Caballeronia sp. TF1N1: one gene and its partner. The protein of the gene in region 1 binds, or shares a complex with, the protein of each later gene. Links are inferred from orthologs where the notes say so. Each region holds a gene or a part of one and is shown in the gene's direction. Other genes may lie near its edges.

Region 1 (7,322 bases):
CGGCCCCGTTCCTTCGAGGAAGTCACCTCATGTCCTGGATTCTTCTTTTTATCGCCGGTTTGCTCGAAGTGGCATGGGCCGCCGGGCTCAAGTCATCGGAAGGCTTTACGCGGCTTTGGCCGTCGTTGTTCACGCTGGTGACGGCCATCGGCAGCTTCGTCTTGCTTGCCATGGCCATGCGCCAGGTGCCGCTCGGCACCGCTTACGCTGTTTGGACGGGAATCGGCGCGGTCGGCGCGTTTATTTTCGGCATCGTATTTCTGGGCGAGGCGTTGACGGCGGCGCGTATCGGCAGCGCGGCGCTGATCGTCGCGGGGCTCATCGGACTCAAGCTCTCGTCCGGGCATTGACGCGCTGTTGCGCCGGCGCGACCGCAATGGTCGCCCGTGCGAGCGGCAGCGCACTTCGGGCGGCATTCGCCGGATGTCTTGCTGCACCGCTTCCTTTTGCATGGATATAATGGTCTGAAGGCATTTCCGATTTTCAGCAATCTCCGATTGCAGATAACATCACTCGGCGAGCCGCACCGTTTTATCTTTCCGCCTGCGTCACGAGGCTTTTTTCGATATCCTCGTTGATATGGGCGGCTTCTTCCGGCATCCGGGCCGGAAAGAAGCGACGTTCAGACCGGCGGACACGGTTGGCCGGGTTGCTGGCGCACCAAGGAGGCGGCAATGCTTGAGTCACTTTCGCTCGCTGCGGGCCTGTCATGGGCGAGCGGGTTGCGCCTGTATCTCACGGTCTTCATCGCGGGTCTGTTTGAACGCATCGGTCTCATCCATCTTCCTGATTCGCTCGCGGTGCTCGGTTCGCCGTGGGTGATCGGCGTGGCGGCGGTGCTCGCCGTCGTCGAATTTCTCGCCGACAAGATTCCCGCGCTCGATTCGCTGTGGGACGCCATTCACACGTTCATCCGCATTCCGGCGGGCGCCGTGCTTGCCGCCGGCACGCTCGGTCATGCCGATCCGGCCATGCTCACCATCGCGGCGCTGGCGGGCGGAACGCTTGCCGGCGCCTCGCATTTCGCCAAGGCGGGCACGCGCGCGCTGATCAATCTCTCGCCCGAACCGGTGTCGAACTGGGCGGCATCCGCGACGGAAGATATCGGCGTGCTGCTCGGCATCACGCTCGCGCTCTTCGTGCCGGTGCTGTTCCTCGTCATGCTGATTGCGTTCCTGGTCATCGCCGGTTGGGCGCTGCCGCGCCTCGTGCGCGGCGTGCACGGCGGCATATCGCGCATGGCCAAGCACATGCTGCCCGGCAGCGGCGCGCCGCAAACGTCGATCACGAGCCTGCGGAGCAAGCACGATTGAGCACCGCGGCGCGCAACGACTCCACTCCCTCCAAGGCCGCGCTCAAAGCCGACCGCACGCATCCTCCTGTCCGGCTCGATTTTCTGCAGACCGCGCGTCAGGCGTGGCGCATGACCGCGCGCGACTGGCGCGCGGGCGAGCTCACCATGCTGCTGCTCGCGCTGGTGCTGGCGGTGGCGGCGCTGTCGAGCGTCGGTTTTCTCTCCGACCGCATGCGTCAAGGGCTCGTGCGCGACGGCCGTCAGATGATCGCGGCGGACTTCGTCGTGCGCTCGGATCATCCCGTCGATGCGATGTTCACCGACCAAGCCAGGTCGCTCGGCCTCGAAACCGCCGGGACCACGATCTTCCCGAGCATGATCAGCTCGACCGCGGCGCAGCCCGCCTCGCGGCTCGCGGCGATCAAGGGCGTGACGCAAGGTTATCCGCTGCGTGGCGCGCTGCGTATCGCGTCGGCGCCCGGCAAGCCCGACGCGCCCGTCAACGGCATTCCCGCGCCCGGCACCGTCTGGGTCGATGCGTCCCTGCTCGATGCGCTGAAAACGCAGCCCGGCGGCACGGTGAAGGTCGGCACGCGCACGTTCAAGGTCGCGGGCATCATCACGCGCGAGATGGATCGCGGCTTTTCCTTCGTCAACTTCTCGCCGCGCCTCATGATGCGCGCCGATGAAATCGCCGCCACGGGATTGCTCGGCTACGGCAGCCGCGTGACTTACCGCTTGCTGGTCGCGGGACCGGATGCGCAGATCGAGCGCTTCGCGCAATTCGCCCGCGATAAGACCGACGGCGGCAAATTGCGCGGCGTCGGACTCGAATCGCTGTCGGACGGGCAGCCGCAAGTGCGGCAGACCATCGATCGCGCGAGCCACTTTCTCACGCTCGTTTCGCTGCTGACGGCGATGCTCGCGGCGGTAGCCATCGCCATGGCCGCGCATCGTTTTGCGCGGCGGCATCTCGACGGCTGCGCCACCATGCGTTGTCTGGGCGTCAGTCAGCGCACGCTGCGCGCGTTGTTTCTGAACGAATTCCTGGCGATCGGCGTGATCGGCAGCGCGCTTGGCGTCGTGCTCGGTTTCGGCGGCCATCTCGTGCTGCTGAACTGGCTGGGCTCGCTCGTCGATGTCGATTTGCCGCAGCCCTCCGTCTGGCCCGCGCTGCAAGGCATCGCGATGGGCCTCGTGCTGCTGCTCGGCTTCGCCCTGCCGCCGCTTTTGCCGCTCACGCGCGTGCCGCCTGTGCATGTGATCCGCCGTGAACTCGGCGATGCAAAGCGCGTCGCTTATGCGGCCTACGGCGTCGGCGTCGTGCTGTTCGCGGCGTTGCTCATCGTCGCGGCGGGCGAGTTAAAGCTCGGCGGCATCGTCGCGGGCGGATTCGCGGCCGGCCTCCTGATCTTCGGCGTGATCGCGCGCGCGGCGTTGTGGGCGGCGGCGCGCTTCGTGCGGCGGGAAAAGAGCCGCGCGGGCGTGGGCTGGCGTTATGCGCTGGCGTCGCTCGAACGGCGCAGCGGCGCGAGCGCGTTGCAGATCACGGCGCTTGGCATCGGCCTCATGTGTTTGTTGCTGATAGCGATGACGCGCGACGACCTTATCAAGGGCTGGCGCGCCGCCACGCCGCCGGATGCGCCCAACGAGTTTCTCATCGACATCCAGCCGGATCAGCGCGAAGGCGTGCTCGCGTATCTGCATGGGCATGGCCAACCCGATGCCGCGCTCTCGCCGATGGTGCGCGCGCGTCTCGTCGCCATCAATGGCAAGGCGGTAAATCCGGACAGCTACGACAAGCCGGATGCAAAACGGCTCGTCGATCGCGAATTCAATCTTTCTTACACCACTGAATTGCCGGGCGATAACCGCGTGACGCAGGGCACGTGGTTCGGCAAGAACGCGCAGCCGGCGGTGTCGATAGAAGAGGGCATCGCGAAAACTATTCGCGTGAAGATGGGCGACACGCTGCGTTTCGATGTCGCCGGCATGCCGGTCGAGGCGCCGGTGACGAGCGTGCGCAAGGTCGACTGGAATTCGTTCAAGGTCAACTTTTTCGTGCTGATGCCGCCCGAGACGCTGGCCGACCTTCCCGCGACGTTCATCACGAGTTTTCATCTGCCGCCGGAACAGGCGCGCACCATCGACGGCCTCGTCGCCGCCTATCCGAACGTGACCGCCATCGATACCGCGCCGATCCTCGCGCAGATTCAGCGCACGCTCGACCAGGTGATCGGCGCGGTGCAGTTCCTGTTCATCTTCACGCTCGCGGCCGGCGTGCTGGTGCTTTATGCGGCGCTTGCCGGCACGCGCGACGAACGCATGCGCGAGTCGGCGCTATTGCGGGCTTTGGGCGCATCGCATCGGCAGATTCGTTCGGTGCAGGTCGCTGAGTTCGTCGCGGTCGGCGCGTTGTCCGGCCTGATGGCGGCGCTCGGTGCGCAGGGCATCGGTTACGTGCTTGCATCGCGCGTGTTCGAGTTTCATATCGAGTTCAACCCGTGGCTCGTGCCGGTTGGCATCGTCGCGGGCGTTGCTTGCGCGGCGCTCGGCGGCTGGATGAGCCTGCGGCGCGTGCTGGCGCGTCCGGCCTTGCAATCGCTGCGCGACGCCTGAGTTTTCTGTTGTCCAAAAGCAATGAGCGAAGTCAATTCCCAACCTTCCGACGATGAAGTCCAAAAGCCCACGCCGTTCGAACTGATCGGCGGCGAGGAACGTCTGCGCGCGATGGTCGATCGCTTTTACGATCTGATGGACCTCGAACCCGAATTCGCGGGCTTGCGCGCGCTGCATCCGCCGACACTCGACAACTCCCGCGACAAGACCTTCTGGTTTCTGTGCGGCTGGATGGGCGGACCGGATCACTACATCAGCCGCTTCGGCCATCCGCGTTTGCGGGCGCGGCATATGCCGTTCGCCATTGCAACGGCCGAGCGCGATCAATGGTTGCGCTGCATGGCGTGGGCGATGCAGGACATCGGCCTCGACGAGCCTTTGCGCGAGCGCCTTCTCACCTCTTTCTTCGATACCGCCGACTGGATGCGCAACCGGCCCGGCTGATTCGCGCGCTTTTGTATCGGTCCAAGGCAGCGGCGCGTGCGGCATGATCTGCGGAACGGCTTTTTGCCGCCCCACGAAATATCGCAAGGACAAGACATGAGCACACGCGCACTCTTTCGCGAGGACGCTTATCGCACACAGTGCGAGGCGAGCGTCACGGCTATCGACGAAATGGGCATCCACCTCGATCAAACCGTGTTTTATCCGCTCGGCGGCGGCCAGGCCGGCGATGCGGGCACGCTGACGCTTGCCGACGGCACGAAGATCGTCATCGCCGACACGCGCAAGGCGAAGTTCGAAGGCGCCACGCCCGACGACGCCGTGCATGTGCCCGCGCCCGGCCAAGAAGAAGCGCTTTCGCTTTTGAAGGTTGGCGACAGAGTGAGCGCGGAGATCGACTGGGAGCGGCGGTATCGGCATATGCGGCTGCATACGGCGAGTCATCTGATGTGCGCGGTACTGCCGTATCCGGTGGATGGATGCAGTATCACGAGAGACTATGCGCGCCTCGACTTCGCGACGGTCGAGCCTATCGAACGTGAGCGCGTGGAAGCGCGTCTGGCGGAACTGATCGGCGGCGCGCACGACGTGAATACCGAATGGATCACCGACGACGAGATGACCGCGCGCCCTGAACTCGTCCGCACGATGAGCGTAAAGCCGCCGATGGGCCTTGGCCGCGTGCGCCTGTTGCGCATCGAAAACGTGGATTTGCAGCCATGCGGCGGCACACATGTGCGTAATACGGGCGAGATCGGCGGCTTGCGGATTGCAAAGCTGGAGAAGAAGAGCGCGCGCACGCGGCGACTGGTGCTGGAGCTGGTTTGAACGCGCGAGCGGAAGCACTCGATCCGCGCGCGAGCGCGATACTCGAATTCTGGTTCGGCGCGGTCGGCTCGCCTGAGGCCGGGACGGAACGCAAGCTGTGGTGGAAAAAGAAGCCTGCCTTCGATGCGCAGATCAGCGAGCGTTTCGGCGCGGTGCTCGAAGAAGCGCTGTCGGGCGGTTTGCGTGAATGGGAGCGCACGCCTTCGGGTGCGCTTGCGCTGATCGTGCTGCTCGACCAGTTTTCGCGCAATTGTTATCGGCATACGCCGCGCGCGTTTGCGGGCGACGAGCGTGCGTTGGCGTTGGCGAAAGCGCTGGTCGATTCCGGCGATGATTTGCGCTTGGCCGATGCATACCATCGTGCGTTTGCGTATATGCCATTCGAGCATGACGAGACGATGGAAAGCCAGCTTCGCGCGGTTGAATTGTTTGGGAAATTAGAGCAAGAAGAGGGCGTGACGAGCTTCCATGAATCGGCGATGAAGCATGCGGAAGTCATCGAACGATTCGGGCGCTTTCCGCATCGCAACCGAATTTTGGGCAGGCCGACGACGAAGGACGAAGAAACGTGGCTGACGACCCGCGGCGGCTTTTAGAGGGAGGCGAACCCGATGATTGCGCGCAGCGAGTCAGAAAGGCGTGGCTAGGAGGTCCGAAGAGCATTAAGACCAGTAGTCAATGTGAGTGCTCGAGTAGAACCGCGCAAAGACAAGGCTTCCCACCAGCGGGCCGCAAAGAAGGTCATCAGCTGCGGAGAGGTGACAAAAAAATTCGCAGACAACGGCCCATTGCAGGGCAAGCGCTCGAAGAGAATCATCAGCTGCGAACGACTACGAGCGTGAGAAAGGGGAAGTGCTCAAAGGGTTTGTGGTAAATAGCGGGGAACCAGTTGTGCTTCAGAAGCCGGTTCCTAAGCTGCTTTCTTTGGTGACTTTCTTTGCAGCAGCAAAGAAAGTTACCCCTCCGCCGGGGAGGCGGCTACTGAACAAAACGCAGCAAAAGAAAAAAAGAAAGCACTCACCGCCCACCGGCGACATCGATCAAAGCCCCGGTGACATAAGAAGCGGCATCGGAGAGTAGCCAGACGATAGCCTCGCCGACTTCATCGGCGGACCCGGCGCGCCCGATAGGCGTCTGCCCACCCAGCACCTGAGCCCGATCGGGCTTACCACCACTAGCGTGAATCTCGGTCTCGATGAGACCTGGCCGAATGGCATTGACCCTCACCCCTTCGCGCCCGAGCTCTTTGGAAAGCCCGATGGTGAGTGTATCGATAGCCCCTTTGGAAGCCGCATAATCGACATACTCCCCCGGGCCGCCTAATCTGGCGGCCGCCGAAGAAACATTCACGAGCGCCCCGCCCTTGCCACCACGCGAAGTGGAAAGCCGCCGCGCCGCTTCACGAGCGCAAAGAAACGCGCCGAGCACATTGGTATCGAAAATACGTTTCATGCGCTCGATATCCATGTCCGCGAGCATGGAGCCGGGCGCGACGATGCCCGCGTTATTCACCACGCCACCGAGCTTGCCGAACGCCTTCTCGGTGGCATCGAACATCGCGATGATCGCCGCCTCGTCGCACACGTCGCCCTGAATGGCGATCGCCTTGCCGCCAGCGGCTTGCACCGCGGCGACGGTTTCATCGGCGGCACTGGCGTTATTCGCATAGTTCACGCCGACCGACCAGCCGCGCGCGCCCGCGAGCAGCGCTGCCGAGCGGCCGATGCCGCGGCTCGCGCCCGTAATCAGGATGACTTTGGACATCGTGTCGACCGTTAGGGATGGATCAAACCGCGTCGCGCTTTTCGTTCCACTTGTCGAGCGTGCGCGGCGTGTAGTGCTGCAGCTTCGTGATCATCTCGCCGGGCTCGCGCGCAATCTGTATGAGCTCTAGATACTGCTCGCGCATGAAGCCTTCGTCGACGGTATGGCGCAACATGGCCATGAGCGGGTCGTAATAGCCGTTCACGTCCAGCAGGCCAACAGGCTTCTGATGATAACCAAGCTGCGCCCACGTGAACACTTCGAAAAATTCCTCGAAAGTGCCGACACCACCGGGCATCGCGACGAACGCGTCCGCGAGATCGGCCATGCGCTTCTTGCGCTCGTGCATGTCGGGCACGACGATCAGTTCCGT
Region 2 (7,179 bases), 460 kb from region 1 along the record:
CTAACCACGCAGCGCTACGCATGCTCGACTTCTTCCGTAATCACCAGCGCCTGATGATGGCCCTGCTGATCCTGATCATCGTGCCGGGTCTCGGCATTGTCGGGATTCAGGGTTTCAGCAACTTTTTCGACGAAAGCGCTTACGTCGCCAGCGTGAACGGTCACAAGATCACGCGCCCCGAATTCGATAACGCCTTCCGCCAGCAGGTGGATCGCGCGCGCTCCATGCTTGGCGCTCAGTTCGACGCCCGCATGTTCGACACGCCCGAAGCGCGCGCCGCCATGGTCGACAGTCTCGTGCAACAGCGCGCGCTGTCGGACGAGACGCAACGCCTGCATCTGACCGCATCCGACGACGCCGTGCGTCGCGCGCTGCTGTCCGATCCGATCGTCGCGTCGCTGCGCAAGCCCGATGGCTCCGTCGACATCGAGCGTTACAAGGAAATGCTCGCCATGCAGGGCATGACGCCCGCGCAGTACGACGAGCGCATGCGCTACACAATCGCAAATCAGCAGATCCCGGCAAGCATTCAGGAGTCTTCGTTCACCTCGAAGTCGCTCGCGCAGAGCCTGACCGAATTGTCCGAGCAGCGTCGCGCGGTGCAGGGCATGTCGCTGCGCGCGGCGGATTACGCCGCGAAAGTTCAACCCACCGACGCGCAACTGCATTCGTACTACGACGCGCATCGCAATGACTTCGCGACGCCCGAGACCGCGACCATTCAGTACCTCGTGCTGTCGCCGTCCACGCTCGCGGCGGCATCGAAGCCGAGCGACGCCGATCTCAAGAAGTTCTACGACGACAACATCCAGCGCTACCGCACGGAAGGTCAGGTGCGCGCGAGTCACATCCTCGTGAACGCGCCGAAGGACGCCAGCGCGGCCGACAAGGCGAAGGCGAAGCAGAAGGCCGAACAACTGCTCGCGCAAGTAAAGGCGCATCCCGATCAGTTCGCGCAAGTAGCGGAGAAGAATTCGGAAGATCCGGGCTCGGCGTCGAAGGGCGGTGACCTCGGTTACTTCGCGCGCGGTCAGATCGCGGGCGGCAAGGCTTTCGACGACGCCGCGTTCAACCTGAAAAAGGGCGAAGTGAGCGATATCGTCGAGTCGGACTTCGGTTACCACATCATTCAGGCAACGGACGTCAAGCCGTCGGTTACGCAGTCGTTCGACGAAGTGAAGGAAGCGCTCGCGAAGGACTACGCCGCGCAACAGGGCAGCAAGGGCTTTGCAGAAGCAGCGCAAGGCTTCACCGACACCGTCTACGAACAGGCGAAGTCGCTGCAGCCCGCGGCCGACAAATACAAGCTCACGGTTCAGACCGCTACGGTCGGTCCGAAGCCCAACACGCAATTGCCGCAGGACAATCCGCTCAACAATGCGAAGTTTCTGGCGGCCGTGTTCTCGCCGGACTCGGTGAAAGATCACAACAACACCCAAGCCGTCGATGCAGGCAACAACACGCTGATCGCCGCGCGCGTGACCGACTACAAGGCTTCGACCGTTCCCGCGTTCGACGCCGTGAAGGACGCGGTACGCACGAAGGTCGTCGCGCAAGACGCAGCTGCGATGGCGCTCAAGGAAGGCCAGACGAAGCTTGCCGATCTGCAGAAATCGAAGTCGACCGATGGCTTCACGTCACCGATCATCGTCTCGCGCAACGACGCGCAGGGCTTGCCGCCTGCCGCGTTGAGCGCGATCTTCAAGGCGGATGCCTCGAAGTTGCCCGCGTACGTCGGCGTCGATCTCGGCACGGACGGCTATGCGATCTATCGCGTCAACGGTATCGAGAAAGCCAACGCGGTGGCCGCGGATCGTCTCGCCGGCGCGCAGCAGCAGATCGCGCAGGTCTATGCTCAAGCCGAGATGGAAGCGTATATCGACTCGTTGAAGGCGCGCTCGAAGGTCAAGCTGAGTCAGGCGCCAGTGCCCGCGGCCAATCAATAAGAAGCAGTAAAACGTCAGTCGCACCAAAAAGCCCCGTGTCCGAAAGGACGCGGGGCTTTTTCATTGCTGCCCGATGTAACCAGCAACAGTGTCCTTACAGGCAAGCCTGAATGTCGCCCGTCGCCTGGCTGCCAGCGGCACCCGATGCGCGGAAACCCACCCACGAGCCCGGACCCGACCACTTCGGACGCACCACGGCGGCTGCGCCATTCGGCGGCTGCTGACCCGGCACATAGACATCGACGGCCTGATCGTTGGCAAGCGTATCTTGCGACACGACTTGCTGTTGCGTCTTGTCAGCCCATGCGTGCGAGACGCATTCGGCGACCGCCTTGACCGGCTTGTCGCTCATGCCGACTTGCTGCACGCCTGCGGGCGGTTGAGCGGCGCATGCCGAAATCGCGATGGTCAATGCGACCAGAGGGAAGTATTTCACGTGACCTCCTTGTAGAGCGCTCTCTTGCGAGCGGGGTTATAAGAGTTACGCGAAAGTCTCAGATAACTGAATCTTGGCCGTGTTCCGCGTTTGTTGGAAAAGCTGTCGCGGCTGGCGTCTTCGTTGTTACGACGCACTTGCGCCCAGCAAGGGTTTCAAGCTTGGCCAGACGTTTTCTAATAGCAATGGCTGGGCCTGCACCGTCGGATGAATCTGGTCCGACTGGAACATCGTCGGCTTGTTTTCGATCCCGGCAAGCAGGAAAGGGACGAGCGCCACATTCTTGTCCTTGGCGATGCGTTCATAGATGGCGTGGAACTTTTGCGAATAGTCGGGGCCGTAATTGGGCGGAACGTACATGCCGATGAGTAAAACCTTCGCATGCGCCGCCTGCGATGCCTCGACTATTCCACGCAGATTCGTCTCGGTGGTGGCAAGCGGCACGCCGCGCAAGGCATCGTTCGCGCCGAGTTCCACGACTACAACCGCCGGCTTGATACGCGTGAGCACGGCGGTCAATCGCGCGCGTCCGCCGCTCGTGGTGTCGCCGCTGATGCTCGAATTGGCGACGCTATAATCGAGACGCTCTTTCGCAAGCCTTTGGCGCAGCAGGTTGACCCAGCCGGTATCGCGAGGCAAGCCGTATTCGGCGGAAAGGCTGTCGCCAAGCACGACGATTGCAGGCTTGTTCGTCGCTGCGTCTTGTGCATGCAGCGCGGAACTTGCCGCAAGCATTGTCAAGGCGACGCAAGCACGCGCGCTCCAGTTCTTTTTCAGGGTGTCCATGCAAAACAATATCGAGCCGGTCATCGAAGTTCGGGGTTTAAGCAAGCGGGTGAAGGACGCAACGGGCGAGCTCACGATACTCGATCAGATCGATCTGTCCATCGCGAAGGGCAGCAGCGTGGCGATCGTCGGGGCATCGGGCTCGGGCAAGTCGACACTGCTCGGCCTGCTCGCGGGTTTGGACAGCGCGAGTGCGGGCTCGGTTCGTTTATTGGGCAAGGAGCTTTCCACGCTCGATGAAGACCAGCGCGCCGCGCTCAGAAGCGGCGCGGTCGGTTTCGTGTTCCAGTCGTTCCAGTTGATGCCGCATCTCACCGCGCTCGAGAACGTCATGCTGCCGCTCGAACTGCGCGCGGAGTTGCCGCACGATCAGATTGCCGCACGCGCGCGCTCGCTGCTCGATCAGGTCGGTCTCGCGCAACGCACGGCGCATTATCCCAAGCTGCTGTCCGGTGGCGAACAGCAACGCGTGGCGTTGGCGCGCGCCTTTGTTACGCATCCGGCGGTGCTCTTCGCCGATGAACCCACCGGCAGCCTCGACGCCGCCACGGGCTATGCCATCATCGATCTCATGTTCGCGATGAACGAACGCAACGGCGCGACGCTCGTGCTCGTCACGCACGACGTCGAACTCGCCGAACGTTGCGATGCGACCGTGACGATCGAAGCAGGGCGGCTCGTCAATGGCCTGAGCGTATAAAAAAGCCCGCATCGGCCGATGCAGGCCGATGCGGGCTTTAACGACGCAACCAGCCGTCAATATTTCAGAGCCTTGCGCGCGCGCTCGATCAACGCGGAGGTCGAGGCATCGTGCTTCTTCGGATCGGCGCTCGCGGCGGTGATATCCGCCTCGACCACCTTGCCGAGAATCTTGCCGAGTTCCACGCCCCACTGATCGAACGAGTTCACGTCCCACACCGCGCCCTGCACGAGCACCTTGTGTTCGTACAGCGCGATAAGCGCGCCGAGCGCCTCGGGCGTGAGCGCATCGAGAATGATGGTCGTGGTCGGCCGATTCCCCGGAAAGCTCAAATGCGTGGCAAGTTCTTCCTTGCCCGGGCCCGCGACCTTCTTCGCCTCTTCGAGCGTGCGGCCGAGCATCAGCGCTTCGCTTTGCGCGAAGCAGTTGGCGAGCAGCTTCGCATGGTGATCGACGAGCGGATGCTCAGGCGTGAGCACGGCGATGAAATCGATCGGGATGATGGTCGGCCCTTGATGCAGCATCTGGAAAAACGCGTGCTGGCCGTTCGTGCCGGGCTCGCCCCAGATCACGGCAGCGGTCGGGTAATCGACCATGCCGCCTGCCAGCGTCGCCGACTTGCCGTTGCTTTCCATCTCCAATTGCTGAAGATACGAAGGCAGATAGTGCAGCGCCTGCGAATAAGGCGCGATCAGATCGCTCTGCGAGCCGAAAAAGTTGCGATACCAGATGCCGATCATGCCCATCAGCACGGGCAGATTCTTGTCGAGCGGCGCTTCGCGGAAGTGTTGATCCATCGCGTACGCGCCTTCCAGCAGCGCGTCGAAATTCTTCGGTCCGACCGAGATCACGATGGACAGGCCCACCGCCGACCACAGCGAATAGCGCCCGCCGACCCAGTCCCACATCTCGAAGACGTTTTCTTTCGCGATGCCGAACTTGACCACTTCCGCCGGGTTCGCCGAGACGCCGACGAAGTGCTTCGAAAGCTCGCTTTCCGGGCAGCCCTGCTTCAAGAACCAATCGCGCATGGAGTGCGCGTTGGTCATGGTTTCGAGCGTCGTGAAGGTCTTGGAGACGATGATCGCGAGCGTCTCTTCGGCATCGACTTGCTGGAGCACGTTCCAGAGATCGGCGCCATCGACATTGGAGACGAAATGCGTGTCGAGTTCTTTCGATGCCAGATGATGCAGCGCGTGCACGACCATCTTCGGCCCGAGGTCCGAGCCGCCGATGCCGATGTTCACCACATGGCGGATACGCTTGCCGGTATAGCCGGTCCACGAGCCGTCGCGGACCTTGTCGGCGAACGCGGCCATTTTCGCGCGCTCGGCGCGGACCTGTTCGGCGAATGGCGCGTCGTCGGTTTGCGCGCGCAGCGCCGTATGCAGCACCGCGCGATGTTCCGTGATATTGACGATATCGCCCGCGAACATGGCATCGCGGCGCTCGGTCACCTTCGCCTCTTCGGCGAGCTGGATGAGCAGCTTGAGCGTGGCGTCGGTGATGCGGTTCTTGGAGAAGTCGATGCTGATACCGCCGCCGTCGAACGTGAAGCGCTCGGCGCGCGTGGGCGCGGTGTCGTTTTGCGGCGCGAACCAGTCGCGCAGGCGCTCGCCGGAGATGGCATCGTAGTGCGATTGGAGCGCCGACCAGGCGGGTAGCGATTTGAGCGTCATAACGGTTCGATAGTCCTGAGTGACAAAGGAAACGTTCGTGCAAAGGCGGCTTGGCGGGAGGCGTCAGTCAGTTCGTGAACGCGACCAGCGGTGCCGCGGATGCTCGAATGTAAGAAGCAAGAGGCAGTATAGCGACGATGCATGAACGAATGCTTGCAAGGCGTCATCGCGGCGCCGTGCAAGCCTCGCGCGAATCAGGCGCGCTGCTGTCGTTGATAGAAGCGCCGATTGATGAGACTGCGCACGGCAGGCGCAAGTTCGCCCGCCGTCAGTCCCGCAGGCCCGGTGCCTTCGCTCGCCAGATGCTCGGCGGCCTGCCCGTGAAAGTACACGCCTGCCAGCGCCGCCTCATACGCAGGCAACTTTTGGGCGAGCAATGCTCCGATCAATCCGCCGAGCACGTCGCCGGTGCCGCCGGTGGCGAGTCCTGCGTTTCCGGTCGGATTGATGGCGACGCGGCCATCCGGCGACGCGATGACCGTGCCCGAGCCTTTCAGCACGATGACCGCCGAATAACGCGTTGCCAACCGACGCGCGGCCGCGATGCGGTCGGCCTGCACCGCCTTTGCATCGCTTTGCAAGAGCCGCGCGGCTTCTAGCGGATGCGGCGTGAGCACGCACGGATTGCCCTTGGCGCCGCGTCCCGCGACTTCTGCGGCGAGGGCGTCGTCCTTCGAGACGAGATTGAGCGCATCGGCGTCGAGCAGCTTGGCGACGTCGAGCTTCAGGACATCGGCGAGCACTTTTCTCGCGCGGTCGCTCTTACCCATGCCGCAGCCGATCGAAAGCGCGTCCATCTTTTCGAGCGCGAAGTCGTCGACGTGATGCAGCATCAGTTCGGGATGCGGCGGATCGTAGGACGGCGCACCTTCGCCTAGAAACGCCACGTTGACCTTGCCCGCGCCGCCGTAGAGCGCCATGCGCGCGGCGAGGATGGGCGCGCCGCACATGCCGGTATCGCCGCCGATCACGGCAAGCGTGCCGAACGTGCCTTTGTTGGTCGCGTTGTCGCGCGGCGGCATGTGGGCCGCGAAAAGGGCCGGCACGTTGAGCACGATGGAAGGTGCGGCGGGCGGCTCGATGTCGAGCGTGGCGACATGCAGCGTGCCGCACAGATCGCGGCCTTCCGCCGTGAAGTGGCCCGGCTTCGCGCCGATGAACGTGATCGTCTCGTTTGCGCGCACGCTTGCGCCACCCGCGACGGGTGCGCCGGTGTCGCTGTCGAGACCGCTCGGGACATCGAGCGCGAGCACGCGGCCGTGGTCGCGGCTGTCGGCATCGCGCGCGCTTTGCGACAGACGTGTCGCGATGTCGGCGAACACGCCGTCCAGCACCCGTGTCAGGCCGATGCCGAACATGCCGTCGATCAGCCAGCCGAATTCATCGAACGATGCGGGGACTTCGGTGTCTATCGTCACGCCTGCGGCACGCGCCGCTTCGAGCGCCCAGCGGGCGTCGTCGGGCTTGACCTCGACCGGCATGCAAACGCGCACCGTCACGCCCGCGCGGTGAAGCCGCTCGGCCATCACGAGCGCATCGCCGCCGTTGTTGCCGGGGCCGGCGACGATCCAGACGGGCTTCTTCGTATGAAAGTCGCGCGTATCGAGCAGAAGCTGTGCGGCGGCGGCGCCT

The links. The genes of interacting proteins can lie anywhere in the genome.
Region 2: the proteins of LDZ28_RS08940 (region 1) and LDZ28_RS06760 are in contact, whole or in part, in a cryo-EM structure (PDB 9GE8), measured with the Escherichia coli proteins. The link is inferred for Caballeronia sp. TF1N1 from one-to-one orthologs.

Annotation. Positions count from the first base shown.
Region 1 is NZ_CP084626.1:1,923,466-1,930,787, reverse strand. The notes cover bases 1,089-4,168. They hold LDZ28_RS08940 (ABC transporter permease), read left to right. Parts: upstream 1,089-1,423; coding sequence 1,424-3,913; downstream 3,914-4,168. Other genes in these bases: LDZ28_RS08935 (group II truncated hemoglobin), read left to right, coding at 3,935-4,168; LDZ28_RS08945 (DUF4126 domain-containing protein), read left to right, coding at 1,089-1,313. Also shown: quaternary ammonium compound efflux SMR transporter SugE, read left to right, coding at 30-350; more of LDZ28_RS08945, read left to right, coding at 675-1,088; more of LDZ28_RS08935, read left to right, coding at 4,169-4,357; LDZ28_RS08930 (alanyl-tRNA editing protein), read left to right, coding at 4,454-5,185; LDZ28_RS08925 (DUF924 family protein), read left to right, coding at 5,182-5,781; LDZ28_RS08920 (SDR family oxidoreductase), read right to left, coding at 6,203-6,949; LDZ28_RS08915 (TIGR00730 family Rossman fold protein), read right to left, coding at 6,972-7,322.
Region 2 is NZ_CP084626.1:1,460,453-1,467,631, reverse strand. What follows is about bases 2,081-5,017. They hold LDZ28_RS06760 (ABC transporter ATP-binding protein), read left to right. Parts: upstream 2,081-3,166; coding sequence 3,167-3,868; downstream 3,869-5,017. Other genes in these bases: pgi (glucose-6-phosphate isomerase), read right to left, coding at 3,925-5,017; LDZ28_RS06765 (arylesterase), read right to left, coding at 2,509-3,168; LDZ28_RS06770 (hypothetical protein), read right to left, coding at 2,081-2,382. Also shown: LDZ28_RS06775 (SurA N-terminal domain-containing protein), read left to right, coding at 21-1,946; more of LDZ28_RS06770, read right to left, coding at 2,041-2,080; more of pgi, read right to left, coding at 5,018-5,547; LDZ28_RS06750 (NAD(P)H-hydrate dehydratase), read right to left, coding at 5,742-7,179.